One region of the Luteimonas sp. AC640a genome, then DNA from elsewhere that is predicted to be linked to it. Evidence: predicted binding sites of a transcription regulator. Region 1 holds the regulator's gene; the other holds the start of a gene.
The links. Region 1 encodes FliA, which starts transcription of late flagellar genes. Its sites were predicted from a motif close to TAAAGTTTNNCNNNCNNNGGCCGATAA; they were not measured.
Positions count from the first base shown of each region.

Region 2: the regulator FliA is predicted to act here: its motif matches at 2,622-2,648, upstream of ACZ9YD_RS07305 (methyl-accepting chemotaxis protein).

Region 1 is NZ_CEEDOV010000007.1:561,383-566,363, forward strand. It holds gene ACZ9YD_RS06790 (protein phosphatase CheZ) at 1-56, opposite strand, end outside; gene ACZ9YD_RS06795 (chemotaxis response regulator CheY) at 53-445, opposite strand; gene ACZ9YD_RS06800 (RNA polymerase sigma factor FliA) at 509-1,264, opposite strand; gene ACZ9YD_RS06805 (P-loop NTPase) at 1,261-2,118, opposite strand; gene flhF (flagellar biosynthesis protein FlhF) at 2,105-3,595, opposite strand; gene flhA (flagellar biosynthesis protein FlhA) at 3,762-4,981, opposite strand, start outside.
Region 2 is NZ_CEEDOV010000007.1:669,521-674,501, reverse strand. It holds gene ACZ9YD_RS07315 (hypothetical protein) at 1-117, shown strand, start outside; gene ACZ9YD_RS07310 (sensor domain-containing diguanylate cyclase) at 682-2,340, shown strand; gene ACZ9YD_RS07305 (methyl-accepting chemotaxis protein) at 2,698-4,464, shown strand; gene ACZ9YD_RS07300 (TetR/AcrR family transcriptional regulator) at 4,526-4,981, opposite strand, start outside.

The DNA.
Region 1 (4,981 bases):
AGCGCGTCGTGCAGCATGTTCGCCAGTCGGGCGCGTTCGTTGTCGGGCGTGGTCATGCCGCGTTCCCGAGGCGCTCGAAGATCTTGCCGAGCTTTTCTTCCAGCGTCTGCGCGGTGAAGGGTTTGATGATGTAGCCGTTCACGCCGTTCTGGGCAGCTTCGATGATCTGCTCGCGCTTGGCTTCGGCGGTCACCATCAGCACCGGCAACGGGCGGAACTTGGGATCGGCGCGGATCGCGCACAGCAACTCGATGCCGGTCATGCCCGGCATGTTCCAGTCGGTGATGACCAGCTCCACCGCGTCCTGGCGCAGCACGGACAGCGCGCTGTGGCCGTCTTCCGCCTCGACCGTATTGTTGAAGCCGAGATCGGACAGCAGGTTCTTGACGATCCGGCGCATCGTCGAGAAATCGTCGACGATCAGGATGCGGATGTTCTTGTTCAAAACGTGTTCCTCAAAAAGAGCGTGCAACAGTGTGGGATGGGATGCGCCGCCGCATCCCGATCGTCAGTCGTCGAGGCCGAAGCCCGTATCGGCGAGCTGGAAGGCGGTGAGACGGCCGCGCAGGCGGATCACCGCCTGCCCGTGGATCTGGCAGACGCGGGACTCGCTGACGCCGAGCACGGCACCGATCTCTTTCAGGTTGAGCTCCTGCTCGTAGTACAGCGACAGCACCAGTTGCTCACGCTCTGGCAGGTGGCCGATCGCCTTGGCGAGCTCACGGCCGAATTCACCGCGCACCAGCGCTTCCTGTGGCGTGGGCCCGCCGCCCCGGCTGACCGGCTCCACCTCGCCGTGATCTTCGACGTGCGAATCCAGGCTGAGTACCTGCCCGCGCGCAGCGTCCTCCAGCAGGCGCTGGTACTCGCCCAGGGGAAGTTCGAGCTTGGCAGCGACTTCCTGCGCGCTGGCCGCGCGTCCGCTGCTCTGTTCGATCTCTCGGATCGCCGCCGCAGCTTCACGTGCGCGCCGGTGCACGGAGCGGGGGACCCAGTCGCCACGGCGGATTTCGTCGATCATCGAGCCACGGATGCGGATCGACGCGTAGGTCTCGAACGAGGCGCCCTGGTCGGCGTCGTAGCTGCGCGAGGCTTCGAGCAGGCCGATCATGCCGGCCTGCACGAGGTCGTCGATCTCCACACTGGCCGGCAGGCGCGCTGCGAGGTGATGGGCGATACGGCGAACCAGTTCGGCATGCTGGACCAGCGGGTCGACCGCGGCCGTGCGTTGCACCGCCTGGTACTGGCGGGCGGCGAGGTTCATGCGGTCACTCCCTGGCGCAGCATGCGCTCGACAAAGAACTCGACATGCCCGCGCGGCGCGGTCGGCGCCTGCCAGCGCGAGATGCGGCGGGCGATCTCGACCAGCGCACGCGCCGATGGGCTGCCCGGATAGGCCAGCACCACAGCCTGCTGGCGCTGCACTGCCATGCGCAGCCAGTCGCACTGCGGCACCGCGCCGAGGTAGTTCAGCGACACGCCGCCGATGAAGCGTTCGCAGACGCGCGAGAGCTTGTCGTGCAGGTTGCGGCCTTCCTGCGGGCTGCGGACCATGTTGGCGACGACCTGCACCCGGTCGACGCCACGCTCGCGCGCCAGCACCTTGATCAATGCGTACGCGTCGGTGATCGAGGCCGGTTCGTCGCAGACCACGACCAAGGCGTCGTGCGCGGCCTGGCAGAAAGTCAGCACCGAATCGGTGATGCCGGCTGCGGTGTCCACCACCAGCAGGTCGAGATCACGCTGCAGGTCGTTGAAGACGTTGACCAGGCCCGCGTGTTCGGCGGGACGCAGTTCGGCCATATGCCGGCGACCCGATGCGGCGGGCACGACCAGCACACCGCCCGGACCTTCGAGGATCACATCGTCGAGTTCGCAGCGTCCGGCGACCAGGTCGGCCAGCGTGCGCTGCGGCGACAGGCCCAGCAGCACGTCGACGTTGGCCAGGCCCAGATCGGCGTCCAGCAGCAACGTGCGCTGGCCCATGCCCGAAAGCGCCACCGACAGGTTGGCCGAGATGTTGGTCTTGCCCACACCACCCTTGCCACCGGTGACGGCGAGGGTGCGGACAGGCTGGAATGGAATGGTGGACATCGGCAGGCGCTCAGGCGACGGCATGGTCGTGATTCCGGAACGCGGGCTCCGGGACAATCGGCTTATCGGCATCGCGGCGGAGATCTTCAAGGCGAAGCACCAGATGCGCGGCATGGGCCCGGTGCAGGTCGTCGGGAATGCGTTGGCCGTCGGTCACCCAGGTCAGCGGCAACTGGTGGTCGACCACCACGGACAGCGCGCTGCCCAATCGGCTGGTCTCGTCGAGCTTGGTCAGCACCACGCCCTGCGGGCGGGCGTTCTCGAACCGGCGCACCACTTCGTCTAGATCCGCGAAATGGGTGTTGGCGGGCAATACCAGCAGGGTGCGCACCTGGCGCGCAGCACGCAGCCAGTTGAGCTGACCGGCGAGTGCACGATCACGCTGGCTCAGGCCGGCGGTGTCGACGAGCACCAGCCGGTAATCTTGGAGCTTCTGCAGCAACTGGATCAGCCCGGCCTCGCTGTCGGCCTCGTGCACGGCGATGCCGAGCTGGCGTCCGTAGCTGTGCAACTGTTCGCGGCCACCGATACGCGAGGTGTCGGTCGTCACCAGGGCGACGTCACGCGGCTGGTGCAGCGCTGCGTAGAGCGCGGCCAGCTTCGCGATGGTCGTGGTTTTGCCGGCGCCGGTCGGTCCGACGAGGGCGATGACGCCCGCTTCGGCCAGCGGGTCGATCGGACAGATCGGCAACTGCTTGGACAGCAGTGCGAGCATCAGGCCGCGGACGCGCGCGTCCGGGGTGTCGGCGGGAATCTGCAGCACGGTGTCGCGGGTGATGCCCGCATCGAAGCCGTAGTCTTCCATCAGCTCCATTGCCTGGGCACGCGCAGGCGAGCCACGCAGTCGCTCGTCGGTGAGGCGGGCCATCTCACGCTCGATCATCAAGCGCATCTGCGACAGCTCGTCACGCATCTGCGCCAGTTCTCCGTCGCTGGCAGGCGCCTGTGGGGCCGGCACGGCGGCCAGGATGGCTGGCACTGGCTGTGCGGGCACCGGCGGCGACGGAATTTCGTCGCGTGCGCTCGATTCGGCCCGGAGGTGCGTGGCGGTTTCGACCTGCGGCGTGTCGTCACGATGGCCGGCAGCGAGCAACTCGGCGAAGGTCGGGCCGTCGATGTGGAACGTCGCCGGCTCCGATGGGAGCTGCGTGGGTGGGGCGCTGGCAGAGGTGACAAGACGCGCAGCGGTCGCCGGGCGCAAGGCCGCAGGCGGCACCTGCGGACTGAGCTCCCGCAACCAGCGCTCGGAGGGTGCCAGCTCGCTGTCGACGGCTGGGCCACGTGACGCAGTGGGCGGCGCCGCGGGGGCGGGCGGTGCGTCGCGCTGTGCATCTTCGATGGCGCGCTGCACGCAGCCTTCGTCGTAGTTGCTGGCCGCGACGATCTCCACACCTTCTTCGATACGACGGTTGGAGAGGATCACGGCATCGGGGCCATGTGCCTGTCGAACCAGTTGCAAGGCACTGCGCATGTCGGCGGCGACGAAGCGGCGGATTTTCATGAGCAGGGATTCGGAATTGGGGAGTGGGAATTGGGAACAGCGGACATCGATGTCGGGGGTGTGTCGCGTGTGGTGTGGTTCGATCTCGTCATTGGCATCGCACTTTCTCCGCGTTGGCGGGATCCGCTCTCACGAATCCTCACGCCCTGGTCCCGAATCCCGGCGATCAATTGATCGTGCCCAGCAACTTCAGACGTTTGTCTTCCGGTACCTCGTTGTAGGACAGCACCGACAGCCCCGGCACGCTGTGGCGGACCAGTCGCGCCAGCGCGGCGCGCACCTGTCCGGGTACCAGGACGACTGCCGGCTCGTTCCTGGCTTCCTGCTGGCTGGCACAGTCGGCAAGACTCTGCTGCAAGCGTTCCGCCAGGCCCGGTTCCAATGCGGCACCGGCACCCTGCGCGGAATCTTGCAAGACGCGTTCCAGAGTCGGGGCCAGCGTGTACACCGGCAGTTCGGCCGATGGACCGGCGATTTCCTGGACGATGAAGCGGCCCAGTGCGGTGCGCACGGCTGCGGTCAACTGGGCCGGGTCCTGGGTGTGCGCGGCGTGCTCGACCAGTGCTTCGGCGATCCGGCGCAGCTGGCGTACCGGAATGCGCTCGACCAGCAGGTTCTGCAACACGCGCACCACGACAGCCAGCGGCAGCGCCTTCGGCGTGAGGTCTTCGGAGAGCTTGGGCGCGCTGCGGGCGAGCGTCGCCAGCAGTTGCTGCACTTCCTCGTGTCCGAGCAGTTCAGGGGCCTGCTCGCGCACCAGGTGCGAGAGGTGCGTGGCGACCACGGTCGCCGGATCGACCACTGTGTAGCCCGCGGCTTCGGCGTTTGCACGTTGCAGCGGCAGGATCCACAGCGCGTCGAGCCCGAACGCCGGGTCCTTGCCGGGGATGCCGTCGATCGGGTGCAGCGCGCCGCCCGGATCGAGTGCGAGCAGACGGTCGGGATGGACTTCGGCGGTCGCTACTGGCACGCCGTGCACCAGCAGGCGATAAGCGGTGGGCGCCAGTTCGAGGTTGTCGCGGATGTGGACTGGCGGGATGAGGAAGCCGACATCCTGGGTGAGCTTGCGGCGCACGGCCTTGATGCGCGCCATCAGTTCTCCGCCCTGGGCCTTGTCGACCAGCGGGATCAGCCGGTAGCCGACTTCCAGACCCAGCGGATCGACCGGACGCAGGTCGTCCCAGCCGAGCTCGGCGTTGGCGGCCTGCTCCGGCGCAGGCAGGGCGGCCGCATCGGGATCCGCAGCAATGCGCTCGGCCTCGAGGCTGCGCTTGCGCATCGCCCAGGCTGCGTAACCCACGATCGCCGCCAGGCTGAGAAAGGCGAAGTTAGGCATGCCCGGCACCAGGCCGACCACCAGCAGGATGCTCGCGGCGATGGTCAGGG
Region 2 (4,981 bases), 110 kb from region 1:
CTGCGCTCCGACAGTCATGTGACCTACGTGCTGTCGACGATGAGCCGGGAGGTACTGCTGCAGGCGTTACAAAGTATGGGGGAACCCCTTTTCGTAGAAGTTGATTCCGACGAGTAGAACTTGACTCAACGCACTCGACGTGAGAGCACCCGTTTCACGCTCGCCCTGGAAGCGGCAGCAGCAGAGCAGCAGGCAGTTAGGACGCCTATCAAGGCAGCGAGGGTCATGCTCGACGCGATCGAGAGCGGCGAACCTCTCGCGCATCTGTTGCTGGGAAGCGATGCGCTGAAATTGGCTCAAAAAAGTGGCCGTTGTGCTCACGGAACTGGCCCAGCGGGAATCTTTGTCCCGGTCTAAAGACGGCTAGCCACTGCTGTAAATCGGTCAAGCTGCACAAGTGACAGGAACGCGCCTCTCCGGCTGGTTTCCGCATCCTCTCACCGGAAGAGTGCGCGCTGGCCCGCTTGTGTCACGGTAGTCAAGCCTTCAAGGACGGCTCCAGGCTGCTTTCGGCCGGGCGCGGATATCCGTACGTGAGCCGGCGCTTGGTCGGGGCCGTCCTACGCTGTCTTTTGAGGTAGCGAGGCCATCAGATAGCCGCAACGTGCACGTGGTGGATCCGTCGCGGCAACTGCGCATTGGCATAGCATGGCGCCTGTTCAACTCCCCGGCCCCCGCCTCATGTTCAAAGCCAGCCTTCGCAGCCATCTGACCTTGTGGTTCGGCGGGCTGTCGTTGCTCACGCTGCTGGTCGTGGGTGCCTACGTGGGCCATATCGCGACCGAACAGGTGCGGCAGGCAAGCGGCAACGCATTGTCCGACGCTGCCGGATCCACCGCGGCGCTGCTGGGCCTGCAGCTGCGGGAACGCCAGCAGGAGATCTACCTGCTCAGCCGCGAGCCCCACCTTGTGCGGGGCGATCTGGATGATCCCGACATCCTGCACTCGATGGAATTGCGCAGCCAGGCCCGCGCGGAGTACGCGTGGATGGGCGTTGTCGATATCGACGGCCGTGTGCGTCAGGCCTTCAAGGGGCTGTTGCGAAACCAGTCGGTACAGGCCCGCCCCTGGTTCCAGGCGGGACTGCGCGGCCCGTACACGGCGGATCCGCATGAAGCCGTGTTGCTGGCCAAGATGCTGCCATCCAATGCCAGCGGCGAGCCCTTGCGCTTCATCGATTTCGCCGCGCCGATCGTCAATGCTGACGGCCAGGTCATCGGTGTCCTGGGCGCGCATGCCAACTGGAACTGGGTGACCGGGATTGTCGAATCTGCCGTCGTGCGATCCGGATCGAGCGCTGACATCGAGGTGCTGATCGTCAATGAGGACGGCCGGATCCTGTATCCGGAGCGGCTCGCCGGTCAGCGGCAGACCCGCTTGCCCGAGCGCGCCGATACCCGGCCGGGCTGGTCGGTGGACAACCAGTACCTGAGCGGCATCGCGTCGGTGCCGCGGCCTCTCGACACGGACCTGTCCTGGTACATCGAGGTGCGCCAGCCATTGGCGACCGCCTTGCAGCCGGCGCGCGTTCTGCTCTACAAACTGATGGTGCTGGGCGTCCTTGCCGCATTTCTGTTCGCCGCCGTGGCGTATTACCTGGCGCGCAATCTCAGCCGGCCGATCGAGCAGTTGGCGCACGCGGCCAAGCAGGTGCAGCTCCATCACAGTGGTGTTTCATTCCCCGTGCACCAGCCCGTGCTGGAAATCGCCCAGCTCAGCCAGTCGATGCAGAACATGACCGACTCCCTGCTGGGCAAGGAGCGGGAACTGGAAGCGGCCAATGCGTTCCTGGAAGCGACCGTCGCCCAACGCACCGCAGCACTCACACAGGCCAATGCCGAACTTTTGCAGCTCGCCACGCACGACGCGCTCACGGGTGTCCATAACCGCCGCCGTCTGGACGAGAAGCTGGTCGAGTGCAATCTGCGTCTCAAGCGCACGCAACAGGGCTTTGCCTTGTTGTTGATCGACGCAGACCACTTCAAGTCCATCAACGACACACATGGGCATGCCACCGGCGATGAGGTACTCGTGCGACTGGCACAGGTGCTCCGGCGCCTGACCCGCGCCACGGACTTCGTGGCGCGCTATGGCGGTGAAGAGTTCGCGGTCGTGATCCCGCACAGTGAAGGCGAGCAGGGCCCGCAGGTGGTGGCGCAGAAAATCTGCGACGGCATCGCCGCGACGCATTTCGACGGTGTCGGACGCGTCACGGTCAGCATCGGTGTGGCGCTTGCGCAAGCGTCCGATCCCGACGCCGCCGCATTGATCAGGCGTGCCGACGCGCAGCTCTATCTCGCGAAGCAGTCGGGCAAGAATCGGGTCGCGTTCACCGGATAAAAGCCGCCGCAATCGCCGCAATACCTGTACGAGCGAAGCAGCGGGCAATCGGGGTGTTCGTGGAGCGCCGGTGCAATGCGCGCCAAAGCAGGGCCTGGCCGCGCAGCGGTTGTCGCGTGCGTCCTGCCGGTGACATTGATCAAGCGCGGACCTGATGACTCTGCAGCGCACACCAGCGGCGTCGGGCGCGGCGGTGTAGGAGACCTCGATCGAGACCGGCCCCTGCGCTGCAGACGCGGCGGAACCTCCGATCCGTCGCCCGGTTGCGTCAGCGTTGGGCATCAAGGAATGCGCAACCCGGTCGATAGTGCACACAAGGGACCCATTCAACTTGAGTGCTGCCGCACACGGAGCGTCATGAGATTCAACAACATTGCGAGGTTGTTCGCCGGCAGGGGCGCGACCACCGAGACTGCACAAGCAGATTTCGCCTTGGCGGAAGCGCGGAGCCTCATCGCTGCCATCGATCGGGCCCAGGCCATCATCGAGTTCGATCTCGACGGCACGATCCGCACCGCCAACGCGAATTTTCTATCGGCAGTGGGTTACAGCCTCGCGCAGATCCAGGGCAAGCACCACAGCATTTTCGTTGAGGGCGGGTACGCGACTTCGCTGGAGTACACGCAGTTCTGGGAGGCGTTGCGCACAGGCGAACCCCAGACCGGACGCTTCCGCCGGATTTCCAGCACCGGCGCGCCGGTGTGGATCGAGGCGTCCTACAACCCCGTGCTCGACGCCGCCGGGGCGCCCTGCAGGATCGTCAAGTTCGCGACCGATATCACCGCCAAGATGCGCGAGGCGGCCAATTTTGCAGGGCAGATTGCCGCCATCTCCAAAGTGCAGGCGGTGATCGAGTTCGACCTGCAAGCTCGTGTGCTCTGGGCGAACGAGAACTTCTCGGCCGCCACTGGCTACACGCTTGCAGAGATCCAGGGCAAGCACCACTCGATGTTCCTGCATCCCGAAGAACCGCGCGGTGAGGTCTACCAGGCGTTCTGGGCGAACCTGGCTGCAGGCAACTTCGACGCGGGTCGCTACCGTCGCATGGGCAAGGACGGCAGCGAGATCTGGATCCAGGCGTCTTACAACCCGATCTTCGATGGCGATGGGCGACTGTGGAAGGTCGTGAAGTACGCGACCGACATCACCGCGGAAGTGATGCGCGAACGGGACCTCGCGGTCGCGGTGGCCGAGGTCGGTGAAGTGGTCGCAGATGCGGGCAACGGTGACCTGCGGCGGCGGGTCTCGATGGCGGGCCGCAGCGGCGCGATCGCCGAGCTATGCAGCGACGTCAACGCGCTGGTCGAATCCATGGGGCGCATGGTGGCCCACGTCTCGGCAGCCTCGTCGGAAGTGCATACCGCAGCAAGCGAGATCGCATCCGGCAACGAAAACCTGTCACTCCGCACCGAGACCCAGGCGTCATCGCTGGAGGAGACGGCGTCCTCCGTGGAAGAGATTGCGGCAACGGTTCGCGCCACGGCGGAGAACGCCAGGCAGAGCACAGCGCTGGCGCAGAACGCGACCCAGGTCGCGGAAGAAGGCCATGAGCTGGTGAGCCAGGTGGTCGGCACGATGCGCGAGATCCAACGCGGCGCCACCCAGATCGCCGAGATCACGTCGGTCATCGAAGGCATCGCCTTCCAGACCAACATCCTGTCGCTCAACGCGGCCGTCGAGGCGGCGCGCGCCGGTGCGGAAGGACGCGGCTTCGCAGTCGTGGCGACCGAGATCCGCGCCCTTGCCCAACGCTGCGCGGAAGCGTCGAAGAATATCCGGGGTCTGATCGCGGAGTCGGGCAGGACTGTCGATGCGGGCGCGAAGATCGCGGCCGATGCGGGCGCCACCATTTCGCGCACGGTCGACAGTATTCGACAGGTCAACCGCTTGATGGCCGACATTGCCGTCGCGGCCGCCGAACAGAGCTCGGGAATCGATCTGATCAAGGGCGCGATCAACGCGATGGATGAGGCGACGCAGCAGAACGCGGCGCTGGTCGAAGAGGCGATGGCAAGTGCGCGCAGCCTCGAGCACGAAGCCGATGCATTGGTGGGGCAGGTGTCGCGCTATCGCGTGCGTGAGACGCAGGCCGGGGCGGAACTCATGCTCACCCTGGTGGCATGAGACGCCGCGCTCTCCGTCTTGTGTCGCTGAACTGATCGACGCGGCTTTGCAGGCACAGGCGCTAGCGCACCGACCCCGCCGCCCGCAAACACACCTCGCGAATCGACTCCACCAGCTGCGCCGGTCCCGACGTCTTCTCTTTCAGGATCGGCGCCACCGGTCCGACCAGCGCTTCGGTGAATGCGCCGACGATGCAGGCGGCGGTGACGTCGGCATCCTGGACAGGGAATTCCTGGCGTTCGATGCCGGCCAGCAGGATGTCGCGGAACACGTCGCCGAAGCGGCGGCGGCCGCGGATACGTTCGGCGTCCACTTCGGGGTCGACGGGCTCGGCGATGAACGCGTAGGCCAAGGCGGGGCCGGCGAGGGCGCGGCGCACGAAGGCTTCGATGGCGGCGCTCAGCTGGTCGCGCGCATTGGTGTGGGCGGCAGCCGCGCTGCGCAGGATCACGATTTCGGCGTCGATGGCGACAGTCAGCACTTCGACGAACAGTTCCGTCTTGGACGGAAAGTAGCG